Regions from separate parts of the Methylobacterium nodulans ORS 2060 genome, predicted to be linked through region 1. Evidence: predicted binding sites of a transcription regulator. Region 1 holds the regulator's gene; the other holds the start of a gene.

Region 1 (7,193 bases):
TCCTGATCCTCACCGTCACGACCTACACGCTCGCCGGCCACATGCGCGAGCAGGTCTGCACCTACATGTGCCCCTGGCCGCGCATCCAGGGCGCGCTCACCGACGAGGATTCCGTCGCCGTCACCTACCGGTACGACCGCGGCGAGCCCCGCATCGCGGCCAAGAAGGCGCAAGGCCTGCGGGAGGCGGGCCGGCCGGCCGGCGATTGTGTCGATTGCCGGCAATGCGTCGTCGTCTGCCCGACCGGGGTCGACATCCGCGAGGGTCTGCAGATGCCCTGCATCCAGTGCGGGCTCTGCGTCGATGCCTGCAATGCGGTGATGACGAAGCTCGGCCGTCCGACCGGCCTCATCGCCTACGACACAGAGGCGAATTGCGAGCGCCGGCGGCGGGGCGAGGCGCCGGTCATCCGCCTCGTCCGGCCGCGCACCCTGCTCTACGCGCTCCTCGTCGCCGGGGTGGGAGGCACGATGCTCTACGGCCTCGCCACCCGCAGCTTCACGACCTTGAGCGTCCTGCACGACCGCAACCCGCTCTTCGTCACCCTGGCGGACGGCTCCATCCGCAACGGGCTGACGCTGCGGATCGTCAACAAGCGCCCGGTCGCGCGCAGTTTCGCCCTGGCCGTCGAGGGCGTGTCGGGCCTGCGGGTCGACGTCGTCGGCGCGCCCGACGGGCGGCTCGCGGTCGGCCCGGACGCCACGCAGGAATTCCGCGCGCTGGCCTTCGCGCCCGCCGGGGCGCCCCTCGACAAGTCCACCCCGCTCGTCCTGCGCATCACCGATCTCGAATCCGGCGAGACGGCGCGCGCGCAGGACCATTTCAAAGCCCCCTGATCCAAGGTCCCCGACCCAAGGCCCTGCCCATGTCCAGCCCCGCTCTCCCCGCCGCGCGCCCGCTCACCGGCCGTCAGGTGCTGCTGATCTTCGTCGCCTTCTTCGGGATCATCGCGGCGGTCAACGTCGTGCTCGTCACGGTGGCCCTGCGGACGTGGTCGGGCCTCGACGAGGCCTCGCCCTACCATGCGGGCCAGGTCTACAACGCCGAGATCCGGCTCGCCCGGGCCCAGGCGGCCCGCGGCTGGCAGCTCGCCGAGGAGGTGACCCGGGAGGGCGCGGGTGTCGCCGTCACGGTCCGTCTGAGCGACCGGGACGCCGCCCCGCTCTCCGGCCTCACCCTGCAGGCCCGCTTCGAACGGCCGACCGACAAGCGTCAGGACGTCGCCCTCGCCCTCACGGAGACCGGGTCCGGCACCTATTCGGGCCGAACCGAGGCCCTGAGCCCCGGCCAGTGGAACCTCGTCGTGGATGTCGCCGACGCAACCGGACGCGTCTTCCGCCGCCACAGCCGTGTCGTGCTGAACTGAAGGATCCGGCGCGATGTGCTGCACGGACACGGCGCTCGCCTATGTGGAGGCCCATGCCTCCTGGAGCGAGGCGAACACGCGGCCCTCCCTGCCCCGGGACTACGCCGCCTTCGTGGCTCGCGAGACCGACGGGACGAGCCGCGCCGCCTTCGCGGTCGAGGGCGTGCGCTGCGCCGCCTGCATGAGCGCGATCGAGCGCGGCGTCGGCGCCCTGCCGGGCGTTGCCGCGGCACGGCTCAACGTCACCGACCGGCGGCTCTCGGTGACCTGGGCGCCCGGCGCGGCGCCGGAGGTCGGCGCGGTGCTCGCCGCCCTCGACGGGCTGGGCTACCGGGGCCACCCGTTCGACCCGCGCCAGCGCCGCGACCCGGCGGCCGCCCGCGAGACGGAGCGCCTGATCCGAGCGCTCGCGGTCGCGGGCTTCGCCTCCATGAACGTGATGCTGCTCGCGATCTCGGTCTGGGCCGGCAACGTCTCCGACATGACGCCCGAGAACCGTGACCTCTTCCACTGGCTGCAGGCGGTGATCGCCCTGCCGGCGGCGGCCTATGCAGGGCGGCCCTTCTACGAGGGCGCCTTCCGGGGCCTGCGCGCCGGCCGCGTGACAATGGATTTCCCGATCACGCTCGGCGTGGTGCTGACCCTGGTGATGTCGGTGGTCGAGACGGCGATGGGCGCGGCCCATGCCTATTTCGACGGCGCCATCATGCTGCTGTTCTTCCTGCTGATCGGCCGCGTCCTCGACCAGACGATGCGCCGCCGCACCCAGACCCTCGCCGAGAACCTCGCGGCCCTGCGCAGCGAGAATGCGGCGTGGATCGGGGCCGACGGGTCGGTGCGGGAGGTGCTGCTCGCCGACCTCTCGCCCGGGGATGCGGTGCTGGTGCGCCCGGGCGAGCGGGTTCCGGTGGACGGCATCATCGCGCAGGGCCGCTCGGAGCTCGACCGCAGCCTCGTCACCGGCGAGACGGCGCCGGTGGCCGCGGGGCCCGGCGACACCGTCCATGCCGGCTCGCTCAATGCGAGCGGGGCGCTCACGGTGCGGGTGACCGCGGCGACCCGGGGCACGCTCCTCGACGAGGTCGAGGGGCTGATGCGGCGGGCGCTGGAGGCGAAGTCGCGGGCGCTCGTCCTCGCCGACCGGGCGACGCGCCTCTACGTGCCGGTCGTGCACGCGGCGGCGGTGCTGACCTTCGCGGGCTGGCTCGGGCTGGGGGCCGGGTTCCACGCGGCGCTGATGACGGCGGTGGCGGTGCTGATCATCACCTGCCCCTGCGCGCTCGGGCTCGCGATTCCGGCCGTGCAGGTGGTGGCCGCGGGCGCCCTGTTCCGCGACGGCGTGCTCCTCAACAGCGGCGACGCGCTCGAGCGTTTCGCGGCCATCGACACGGTCGCCTTCGACAAGACCGGAACGCTGACCCTGCCGGAGCCGGTCCTGGCGGGCCACTACGATCCGGCGGCGCTCGCGCTCGGGGCCCGGCTCGCCCGGTCGAGTCGGCACCCGATGGCGGCAGCGCTCAGCGCCGCGGTGCCGGACGCCCTGCCCTGTCCGGGGGCGGAGGAGGCGGCGGGGCTCGGCGTGCGGGCCATGGTCGACGGCGTGCCGGTCCGGCTCGGCTCGCCCCGCTTCTGCGCGGCCGAGGACGAGGCGGCGCAGGCGCTCGCCCGCGATCCGGAAGCCTCGGCGATCTGCCTGCGGGCCGGCGAGGCGGCGCCGGTCGTGTTCCGCGTGCGGCAGGCGCCGCGGCCGGACGCGCGCGAGGTGCTGCAGGCGCTGCGCCGGAGCGGCTATCGCGTGCTGATCCTGTCGGGCGACCGTCCGGAGGCGGTCGCCGCCGTGGCCGACGCCCTCGCGGTCGCCGAGTGGCAGGGCGGCCTCACTCCCCAGGAGAAGATCCGCCGGATCGAGGCGCTCGGGCGCGAGGGAAGCCGGGTGCTGATGGTGGGGGACGGGCTCAACGACGCCCCGGCGCTGGCTGCCGCCCATGCCTCCCTGTCGCCCGTCACCGCCGCTCACGTGAGCCAGGCGGCGGCCGACGCGCTCTTCCTCGGCCGCAGCCTCGCCCCGGTGCTTGCAGTGCTGCGCAGCGGCCGGACCGCCAGGCGCCTCATGCTGCAGAACCTGTGGTTCTCGGCCGCCTACAACCTCGTGGCGATCCCGCTCGCGGCGGCGGGCCTGCTGACGCCCCTGATCGCTGCGCTTGCCATGTCGGGCTCGTCCGTCGTGGTCACGCTCAACGCCCTGCGGGCGCGCCGGGCGCCCGCCCTGCCGGAGGCAGCACGCCGATGAACGTCCTCATCCTGATGATCCCGATCGCCCTCTTCCTCGGCGGGATGGGGCTCTGCGCCTTCCTGTGGGCGCTGCGCAGCGGCCAGTACGACGACATCAATGGTGCCGAGCACCGGATGCTCGCGGACGATTGATCCAATTAAGGGACGGCCGCGGCGGCAAGACCCATGGCGACCGGCCTGAAGGCCGCAAGGAGCTGCCTGTCGAGCTTCTGTCCCATCCGGTCCATCGCCGCCCAGGCCTCTGCGGGACCGATCGGAGCGCGGTAGGGACGCCGCTCGGTCAGGGCCGAGCAGATGTCGCAGATCGTCACGAGCCGCACGAGATCGCCGATCGCCCCGCCGCGGAGCCCGTCGGGATAGCCCGAGCCGTCGAGCATCTCGTGGTGGTGTCGCACCACGTCGAGGATCTCGGCATCGAATCCCGGCTGCCGGGCCAGCAGCGCCGCCCCGATGACCGGATGCCTGCGCATCACCGCCATCTCCTCTGCGGAGAGGCTGCTCGGCTTGTTGAGGATGGCGAGCGGGATCCGGGCCTTGCCGACATCATGGAGCAGGGCCGCCCGCACCAGCCGCTCCTGGTCGTGCCGCCGGAATCCGAGGAGCCCGGCGAAAGCGCCCGCGTAGCCGGCCACGCCGAGCGAGTGCTGGTAGACCCCGATCTCGTGGGTGCGGATGACGTCGAGCCAGGCGCGAATTCCCGCCTCCGCTATGGCCTCCAGGACGATCTCGGTGCCGGCATCGATGTCGTCGAGGCTCAAGGCCACGCCGTTCGCGGCGGCCTGGAAGAGCCGTGAGACCAGCGCGTTGGCTTCCGCGGCCTGCGCACGGGCCTGCCGCAGCGGTTCGGCCGCGCGGGCTTCCGCCTCCGCCTCGATCAAGGCGAGGAGCGTCGCCCTGAGCTCGGCCTGGGAGGCGGTGGGCGGCAGCACCTGCGCAGCGCCGAGCGCCCGCGCCCGCGCGAGGGTGACCGGGCTGAGGTCCCGGGCGAGACAGAGGCAGGGGGCGCCGCGGGCACGCACGCGGCTCATCGCGCGCCGGATCCCCGCCAGAATGGCGGCGTCATCGAGGGCGACGTCGAGCACCGCCGCCTGGAACCGGCCCGGCGGCAGGCCTTCGCCCGGGAGCAGGGCGATGCAGGGCAGAAGGCGCGCGAGGCTGCCGGCGAGCGTTCGGGCCGTCCGCGGCTCGTCCGTGATCAGCAGGATGAATCCGTCCCGCATGGCATGCCCCGCACGATCTCCCGACCCAGGAGCCGGCTCCATGCTCCTTACCGCTGATCGCCCGATCCTCGAATAGATCGGTTAAGCTTTCCCTTGAAAGAGGGCGATTGGCGCATGTGGATTGATGAGAGGCGTCGCGGAGCGGTCGATCATCGTCGGGCCTGTCCCGCCAACGCCCGATCGAGGCCGTTCCGCAACGAAGGCGTGAATCGTTGTTGCCGCTGAACTCGCTCATGACCCTGGGTAAGGATCAAAAAAAGGCCTCCGCCATGCGGAGGCCTTGGCTTACGCCCCGTTTCGGGGGCGACGTTCAGTACTTGCGGATGAGGCTCACGAGGCGGCCCTGGATGCGGACGCGGTCCGGCCCGAGCACCCGGGTCTCGTAGGCCGGATTCGCCGCTTCGAGCGCGATGGAGGAGCCGCGGCGGCGCAGGCGCTTGAGGGTCGCCTCCTCGTCATCGATCAGCGCCACCACGATGTCGCCGGTATTGGCCGTGTCCTGGCGACGAATCACCACGAGGTCGCCGTCGAGGATGCCGGCTTCGATCATCGAGTCGCCGCGCACTTCGAGCGCGTAATGCTCGCCGCCGGCCAGAAAGTCCGGCGACATCGCCACCGTGCGGCTCTGGCTCTGGATTGCCGAGATCGGCGTGCCGGCGGCGATCCGCCCCATCACCGGAATGCTGATCGAGCGTCCGTTGTCGTCGGAACCGAGGGAGGACGGCATCGGGGCGGCCTTGGCAGCCGGCGCGGCCGTCCGTCCGCCTTCGACCACGCTGGGGGTGAAGCGCACCACCTCGCCCGAAGGAGGCACCACCGCATCGGGGATCCGAATGACCTCGATCGCGCGAGCCCGGTTCGGCAACCGCCGCAGGAAGCCGCGTTCCTCCAGGGCCGTGATCAGCCGATGAATGCCTGACTTGGACTTGAGATCGAGCGCGTCCTTCATCTCGTCGAAGGACGGGGGGACCCCCGTCTCGCGCATCCGCTGCTGGATGAAGCGGAGCAGGTCCAACTGCTTACGGGTGAGCATGGGGCACTCTCTTCGCCTGCGCCGATGCGCGATACGAAACAAATCGCGAACATGTTAGGCGTTCCTCAAGTGTTCCGCAAGCGGGTGTGTCGGGTATCTCCGCGCTCGCCGGCTTTCGGCCGGCGCTTCTCCATCCGGTCAGGCCGGGCTTCCCGGGCGGGTCCAAAGCGGGATCTGAGGCATGTTCTGGCAGGCGGTGCGGAGCGGCTGGAAGCGGACGCCGACAACTTGGCCTGAAGGGCATGGAGCCGGTGCTGGCCCGGATCGGGGCCACGAATCCTTTGCCGAGAGCGATGCGGCGCCTGCGGACCTGACGATGAGGGCGGGGCGGGAACGGGATTGCTCCGGTGCCGGGCACGACGTGAATCGCGTGGCACGGCCTGGAGGCGGCCGTGACCTGGCAGCCGGACCGGGATGGCTTACGGTCGGGCCGGGGCGCGCCCGCGCTCCCGGTCCATGGGCGGCGCTGCGGCTTTACGTGGTCCGGCAGCGCGCGGGTTCGGGGTCAGTCGATGGTGGTGATGATGCGGCGGGTGCGCGGCTCGACCACGTAGATGTCGTCGCCCGACGTCACGTAGCTGTAGCCCTTCAGGCGCGGGCTCTCCTCGATCACGGTCGGGGGCAGCGGATGAAGGTCGATGTCGGCCGGGAGCGTCGAGCCGACCGTCACGCGTTCCCGAATGCGCACGGGCGCCACGCGCTGCTCGGTGACGTACTTCTTGATGATCACGCGCTGAGGCGGGGCAATCTCGACCGGCTCCTCGGTGATCGTGACGGTCTGCGCGAGAGCGGCCCCTCCGATTAGGGTCAGAGCTGCTGCAGCAGACAATGCGCGCTTCATGAGCACCTCCAAGTTGAACAACCGTTCATCTTTCCCAAGGGGGAATGCGAGGTCGTTCAACGGTGAGGGTGTCCTCTTGTTCCGAGGGGCGTGGCTGGCCTGTGCAAGCGGCGAGGCGCCGGTGGACGGTGGCGGATTCAGGATCGTGGCCGTGGTCGGCGAGGCGGAGCCCGCCCTGGCCGCCCGCCCTGGCCGCACCGCGCGGCCAATGGCCCGAGTGTCCCTCAGCCCGCGACGCGCGCATCCCACCCGGCCATCATCATCCGAGCCACCGCTTCCAGCTCGGCCCGGCTCGCGCCGTCACGCGCCTGGAGTGACATCCCGCCCTGGACGGTGAGGACGAGGCGGGCGAGCGCGCCGGTGTCGAGCGATTGCGGCAGCTCGCCCTCGGCCGCCGCGCGGGCAAGCCGCGCTTCGACCCGTGCCAGATTGCGGGCGCGC
Region 2 (7,193 bases), 2.3 Mb from region 1:
CCGGCGAGCCGGCGGCGGGCTACACCTCGGGCGAGGCGATCGCCGAGATGGAGCGGCTGATGGAGCAGTTGCCGAAGGGCTTCGGCTATACCTGGACCGGCCAGTCCCTGCAGGAGAAGCAGGCCGGCTCGCAGGCGACGCTGCTCTTGGCCCTCTCGGTGCTGATCGTGTTCCTGTGCCTCGCGGCGCTCTACGAGAGCTGGTCGATTCCGCTCTCGGTGATGCTGGTGATCCCGCTCGGCGTCATCGGCTCGGTCGCCGGCGTGATGCTCCGCGACATGCCGAACGACGTCTATTTCAAGATCGGCCTCATCACGATCATCGGCCTCTCGGCCAAGAACGCGATCCTGATCATCGAGTTCGCCCGCGAGCTCTGGCGTCCCGGCACCAAGCTCGTCACCGCGACGATCGAGGCCTCGCGCCTGCGCTTCCGGCCGATCGTGATGACCTCGCTCGCCTTCATCTTCGGCGTCGTGCCGCTCTCCATCGCGACGGGCGCGGCCTCGAAGAGCCAGCAGGCGATCGGCACGGGCGTGATGGGCGGCATGATCTCGGCGACGGTGCTCGCGGTGATCTTGGTGCCGGTCTTCTTCGTGGTGGCGATGCGCGTCTTCCAGCGCCGCCGCGTGCGGGAGGAGGAGGGGGCCGCGCCCGCCCGCGCCCTGCCGGAATTCGAGCGCGAACCCGCGCCACTCACTTAAGGCGAGGCCGCGTCGTCCACGGCTCGCGCCCGGACGACGCGGCGGAACCATCGCCCGTCCCGGCTGTTCATGGGGCCCGGGCCGATCACAACAGCCGTTGTGAGGTGTGATCGCGCACCTGTGAATGGCGGTTGGCCCTCGCCCGCGACACACTTATGGTCTAGCTTGGCTCGCGTCCCCCCGCGCCAGCGTGCAGACCGATGACCGACTCTCCCTCTACCGGCCGCATCAAGCCGGTTCCGGCATCGCCCCCGACCCTTCCCGCGGAGGTGCAGGAGCATCTCGGCCGCCAGTTGCGCGAGGCTTATGCGGCACTCGGCGAGAGCGAGGCCCCTGCCGCCTTCACGGACCTGCTCGCCCGCCTCGAGGCCGCGCTCGCCGCCCTCGGTGCTCCGAGCCAGGACCGCTTCCGCGATGAGCTCCTGGCGGCTGCACCGTCCCTGCGGCGTTTCGCCCTGACGCTCACCGCGAATCCCTCCCGGGCCGACGACCTCGTGCAGGATACGCTCCTCAAGGCGTGGCAGAGCCGGGATCGCTTCGAGGACGGCACGAACCTGAGCGCGTGGCTGTTCACCATCATGCGCAACGCCTTCTACTCGGAGCACCGCAAGCGCTCCCGGGAGGTGGAGGACGGCGAAGGCGTCTATTCCGCGCGCCTGACTACGGCCCCTAACCAGGGCGACCGGCTCGACGTGCAGGATCTGCAGGCGGCGCTGAACAAGCTCGTGGCCGAGCAGCGCGAGGCGCTGCTTCTCGTCGCGGTCGGCGATCTGTCCTACGAGGACGCGGCCGCGCTGATGCAATGCAAGGTCGGCACGGTGAAGAGCCGCGTCTGCCGCGCGCGCGACAAGCTTGCCGAACTCCTCGGCTACACGGGCGGGGAGCTCGGCGCCGACCGCCTCACCCGCTCGGTCCTCACCAACAGCAGCCTCATGGCCCTCGAAGGCTGAGCGGCCCGCACAGGCCGGACCTGGGGCTCGTTCACGCCGGGCTCGCGGCGATCCGCGACCAGCGCGCGACCGCGCGCTCATACAGGTCCATGTCGGAGGCATTGAGCCGCTCGACATAGGCGCGCAAGGCCGGGCTCGGCTTCGGGCCGGTGAGACGCGAGGCAAGCCCGCGAGCATTCTTGTGCGCCACCTTGAAGGCGAGGCCGAAGCGACGGTTCAGCCGCTCCACGAAAGCCTCGTAGGCTTCCAGGATCCCGACCAGGGCGAGCCGGTCCATCTCGGCACAGCCGAATGCCTGTGTCTGAACGTTCTGGTTGCGCGGGTCCTCGATGAAGGCTTCCAGGCTCTGCTGCGTGCGGCCGTGCTTCTTCTGGAAGACGTAGTAGGACAAGACCTGCTCGGTCGGCTCGCGGACCAGCGTGAAGGCCCGCTCCGGATCGAAGCATGGCAGGTAGGCCGCGCTCATATGGCTTGAATAGAAACCGATTTCGTTCTGCATTAGATAGTCGGAGATCATCTGCAGCTGATCACCGATCTGCATCCCCCCGCGGTAGTACATGATGTCATTTGCGTAGGGATGTGTTGTCGAGCTGTCCTTACCGTACAGCATGAAGATCTTGTCCTTGGGAAAGATCTCATGGGCTGCGTAGCGGATGCTGGTGCCGCCCGTCTTGGGAAGATGGAGAAAGAAGAGCGGAGCCATGGAAAAGACCTGTCGCTGGCCGGGGGTTGAGCCCCGCCCTCGGTGGCGACGGTTGATGGTCTTGTTGTGGCAGCGCTTGAAGGAATGAATTCCACGCGGAGGGGCGACGCTCTCGCGCCACAGGCGATGGCCGCGGATTCGGGCTTGGGAATCACATCCTGTCGGATGCTGGCCTCGCCGGCAGCGCCGGATCCACGAACAGGCCCTGCGGACCCATCGCCGTCGCATCCCTCGCAAAGCCCAGTTGTCCACAGCCATCCACAGGCTGCTCCTGGCCGGAGCCCGACGGACTCGCGCGACGGCGCGCTGTCGCGCTAGAACAAAGCAAGAACATAAACGTTCGGACCGGTGGCGGACATGAGATGCATGAGACCGGACGAGAACGGCAGCTCGCCGCCCTGCGGGAGCGGATCGGCGGGCTGGAGCGGGATGCGCAGGCCCGGCCGGTCCTGCCCGTCGGGATTCCCGCGATCGACCGCCACCTGCCGGGTGGGGGCCTGCGGCTCGGCGCGCTGCACGAGGTGGTCGAGGCCGGCCCGGCCGCCGGCCATGCGGCGCTCGCCGCCCTTTTCGTGGGCGGCCTCCTCGCCCGGCTGCCCGGCCCCATCCTCTGGTGCCTTGCCGGCCGCGACCTCTTCGCACCCGGCCTCGCGGCGGTGGGGCTCCATCCCGACCGGGTTCTCTACGCCGAGACGCGCCGGGTCACGGAGGTTCTCCCGACCATGGAGGAGGGTTTGCGGCACGGCAGCCTCGCGGCCGTGGTGGGCGAGGTCGCGCGGGTCGGGCTCACCGCCTCGCGCCGGCTGCAGCTCGCCGCCGAGCGCGGCGGCTCGCTCGCCCTGGTGATCCGCCGCTGGCGCGAGGGGGCCGGAGCCGGAGCCGAGCCGAGCGCCGCCGCCACCCGCTGGTGCGTCGCCGCCGCGCCCTCCCCCGCCTCTTCCGTACCCGGCCTGTCGCGGGCCTGCTGGTCCCTCGCCCTGCTGCGCGCCCGCGGCGCCGAACCCCGGACATGGCTCGTCGAGGCTCCCGATGCGCAGGGTCGTCTCCGTCTTCCTGCCGACCTGGCCGACCGACCGCCTGCGGCGCAGGAGCGGCGGGCTGCCGCCGGATAGGCCCCTCGTGACCGCGACGACGGAGGGGCCGCGCCGGGTACTGGCCTCCGTGGACGCCGCCGCCCGGCGGCTCGGCCTGCGGCCCGGGATGCCGGTGGCGCAGGCGCAGGGCATGGTGGTGGACCTCGCGGTGGTGGAGGCCGATCCGGAGGGCGATCGCGCGGGGCTTGCCCGCCTTGCGGGCTGGTGCCTCGCCTATGCCCCCCTCGTCGCCCTCGATCCGCCGGATGGGATCTGGATCGAGAGCGCGGGCGCGGCGCATCTGCATGGCGGCGAGGCGGGGCTCCTCATGGATCTCACGCACCGCATCAGGGCGGGAGGCTTTCACGTGCAGGCGGGGATCGCCGATACGCCGGGCGCCGCCTGGGCGGTGGCGCGCCATGCGCCGCGGGCGCCGATCGTGGCGCCGGGCACTCAAGGGGCCGTGCTGGAGCCCCTGCCGGTGCGGGCGCTGCGCCTCGGCGCCGAGACGGCGTCCGGGCTGGCGCAGCTCGGCCTCGTGCGGATCGGGCAGCTTCTCGCCACGCCCCGCGCCCCCTTGAGGCTGCGCTTCGGCGAGGCGGTGACGCTGCGGCTCGACCAAGCCCTCGGGTCCGCCCCGGAACCCCTGCCCTATCTGGCGCCCCCCGAGACCCTGCGGGCCCGGCTCGCCTTCGCGGAGCCGATCGGCGCGCCCGAGACGCTCGCCCGGGTGGTGGGGCGGCTCACCGCCCTCCTGGCCCGGGACCTGGAGCGCCGGGGGCTTGGGGCGCGCCGGCTCGATCTCGTCTTCCGCCGGGTCGACGGCCTGTCGCAGGCCTTGGCGCTCGGCACCGCCCGGCCGAGCCGCGAGGCGGCCCATCTCGCCCGGCTCTTCGCGGAGCGCCTCGCTACGGTGGATCCGGGCTTCGGCATCGAGGAGGCCTCCCTGGCGGCCTCCCGCACCGAGCCCCTGTCGGCCCGGCAGATCGCGGCCTTCGCGGCGGACGGCGAGCCCGACCCGGAAGCGATGGGCGAACTCGTCGACCGCCTCGCCGCGCGGCTCGGGCCGGGCCGGCTGTTTCGCGCCGCACCCGTCGAGAGCGAGTGGCCCGAGCGGAGCGTGCGGCGCGTGGCGCCGCTCGCGCCGGCGAGCGGCCTCACCTGGCCCGCGGGGCTGCCGCGGCCGGGCCGGCTCGTCGATCCCCCGGAGCGCATCGATGCCATCGCGGAGCTGCCGGACGCACCCCCGGCCCTGTTCGTCTGGCGCGCCCGCCGCTGCCGGGTGGCGCGGGCGGACGGACCCGAGCGGGTCTTCGGCGAGTGGTGGCGCAGCGACGCGGAGGTCTCGGCCGTGCGCGACTATTACCGGGTCGAGGACCGGACCGGCGCCCGCTACTGGCTCTTCCGCGACGCCCCGGCCGCGGAAGGGGGACGCTGGTGGCTGCACGGTCTGGGGGAGGCGTGAAGCCATGGCCGCCCCGTCTCATGGCACCCGCAACGCGCCTCAATCGACCCTGAGATGCGTGGAGGCAACCCCGCTCCTCATGCTGAGGTGCTCCGAAGGAGCCTCGAAGCACCCCGGACCGATTCTCCCATCCACCAGAGCCTTGGACCAGCGGTCAGGCGTGCTTCGAGGGCCGGCTGTCGCCGGCCACCTCAGCATGAGGGCCGAGATTGGTTGCCACAGAAGAAGCATCCCGGAACGCCGATCCCATCCTGGCCGCTGCCTGGACCGGCCGTTCAGGTCGGTCGGGTGCTCCCCGCCATGACCGTCGAGCTCCAGGTCACGACGCATTATTCCTTCCTGCGCGGCGCCTCCTCGCCGGAGGAGCTGTTCACGACCGCCGCCCTCCTCGGCCTCACCGCCCTCGGAGTCACCGACCGCCATTCCGTCGCCGGGCTGGTGAAGGCCCACGAGGCCGCCCGGGCGACGGGCTGCCGCCTCGTCGCCGGCTGCCGACTCGACCTGTCCGGGCCGGACCAGGGCACCGCGCTCCTCGTCTATCCCACCGATCGCGCCGCCTATGGCCGGCTCTGCCGCCTGCTCACCCTCGGCAAGGAGCGGGCCGGCAAGGGCGGCTGCACGCTGGATTTCGGCGACGTCGCCGAATGGAGCGAGGGCCTGATCGCGGTTCTCCTCACGGACAAGTCGGACGACGCCCTCGCGGCGCGGCTCGGCCGCCTGAAAGGGATCTTCGGCCGGCACAGCTTCTGCGCCCTCACCCGCCGCTTCGGCGTCAACGACCATCGGCGGCTCGAGGGTATCGCGGATCTCGCCCGCGCGGCCCGGGTGCCGATCGTGGCGACGGGGGACGTGCTCTACCACGTCCCGGAACGCCGCCTGATGCAGGACGTCGTCACCTGTATCCGGCTCGGCACCACCATCGAGGCCGCCGGCTTCGCCCGTGAGCGCCATGCCGGGCGCCACCTGCAGCCCCCCGCCGAGACCGCCCGCCTGTTCGCCCGCCACCCAGAGGCGGTGGAGCGGGCGCAGGCCATCGCCGAATCCTGCCGCTTCTCCCTCGACGACCTCACCTACACCTATCCGGACGAGACCGGGGAGGACGGCCGCTCGGCCCAGGAGCGGCTGGAGGCCATGACCCTGGCGGGGGCGGCCCAGCGCTTCCCCGGCGGGATCCCGGAGAATGTCCGCGAGCAGATCCGGCACGAACTCGACCTCATCGCCAGCAAGACCTACGCACCGTATTTCCTCACCGTCGAGGCGATCGTGCGCTTCGCCCGCGACCAGGGCATCCTCTGCCAGGGGCGGGGCTCGGCGGCGAACTCGGTGGTCTGCTTCTGCCTCGGGATCACCGCCATCGATCCGGTGCGGCTAAAGCTCCTGTTCGAGCGCTTCGTCTCGGACAACCGCGACGAGCCGCCCGACATCGACGTCGATTTCGAGCACGACCGGCGCGAGGAGGTGATCCAGTGGGTCTACGCGACCTATGGGCGCCACCGCGCGGCGCTCACCGCCACGGTGATCCGCTACGGCGCCCGCGGCGCGGTGCGCGAGGTCGGCAAGGTCTTGGGCGTCCCCGAGGACGTGACCGGGGCGCTCGCCCGCCTGGTCTCGGGCTGGTCGCGGGACGGGGCCGGCGAGCGGGAGGCGGAAGCCCTCAACCTCAACCTCTCCGACCGGCGCCTGCGCCTGACCCTCGACATCGCCAAGGCGCTCATCGGCACGCCGCGCCATCTCGGCCAGCATCCGGGCGGCTTCGTGCTGACCCTCGACCGCCTCGACGAACTCTGCCCGATCACCCCCGCCACCATGGAGAACCGGCAGACCATCGAATGGGACAAGGACGACATCGAGGCCCTGAAGTTCATGAAGGTCGACGTGCTCGGCCTCGGCATGCTGGGCTGCCTGCGCCGGGCCTTCGCGCTCCTGAAGGAGCACCGGGGCGACGAGAATCCGCCCCAGGACATCGCCGGGATCCCGCCCGAGGATGCCGCCACCTACGCGATGATCGGCAAGGCCGACACGCTCGGCGTGTTCCAGATCGAGAGCCGGGCCCAGATGGCGATGCTGCCGCGGATGCAGCCGAAGCATCTCTACGACCTCACCATCGAGGTCGCGCTGGTGCGGCCCGGCCCGATCCAGGGCGACATGGTCCATCCCTATCTGCGCCGCCGCCAGAATCGCAGCCTCGTCCATTATCCGAGCGAGGCGCTCAAGAGCGTGCTGGAGCGGACGCTCGGCGTGCCGCTGTTCCAGGAGCAGGCGATGCAGGTCGCCATCGTGGCGGCCGGCTTCACGGCCGCG

The links. The regulator LexA, encoded in region 1, represses DNA repair genes until DNA is damaged. The targets are predictions, from matches to a motif close to TGTTCNNNNTGTGTTCNG.
Region 2: a site for LexA is predicted at 2,670-2,687, ahead of MNOD_RS24340 (ImuA family protein). Genes of this name have one in related genera too.

What each region holds. Positions count from the first base shown of each region.
Region 1 is NC_011894.1:7,553,529-7,560,721, forward strand. It holds gene ccoG (cytochrome c oxidase accessory protein CcoG) at 1-836, shown strand, start outside; gene MNOD_RS35325 (FixH family protein) at 866-1,366, shown strand; gene MNOD_RS35330 (heavy metal translocating P-type ATPase) at 1,380-3,656, shown strand; gene ccoS (cbb3-type cytochrome oxidase assembly protein CcoS) at 3,653-3,790, shown strand; gene MNOD_RS35340 (HD-GYP domain-containing protein) at 3,796-4,878, opposite strand; gene lexA (transcriptional repressor LexA) at 5,189-5,911, opposite strand; gene MNOD_RS35350 (DUF1236 domain-containing protein) at 6,417-6,752, opposite strand; gene MNOD_RS35355 (TetR/AcrR family transcriptional regulator) at 6,977-7,193, opposite strand, start outside.
Region 2 is NC_011894.1:5,214,593-5,221,785, forward strand. It holds gene MNOD_RS24325 (efflux RND transporter permease subunit) at 1-701, shown strand, start outside; gene MNOD_RS24330 (sigma-70 family RNA polymerase sigma factor) at 902-1,651, shown strand; gene MNOD_RS24335 (hypothetical protein) at 1,683-2,612, opposite strand; gene MNOD_RS24340 (ImuA family protein) at 2,717-3,466, shown strand; gene MNOD_RS24345 (Y-family DNA polymerase) at 3,384-4,892, shown strand; gene MNOD_RS24350 (error-prone DNA polymerase) at 5,193-7,193, shown strand, end outside.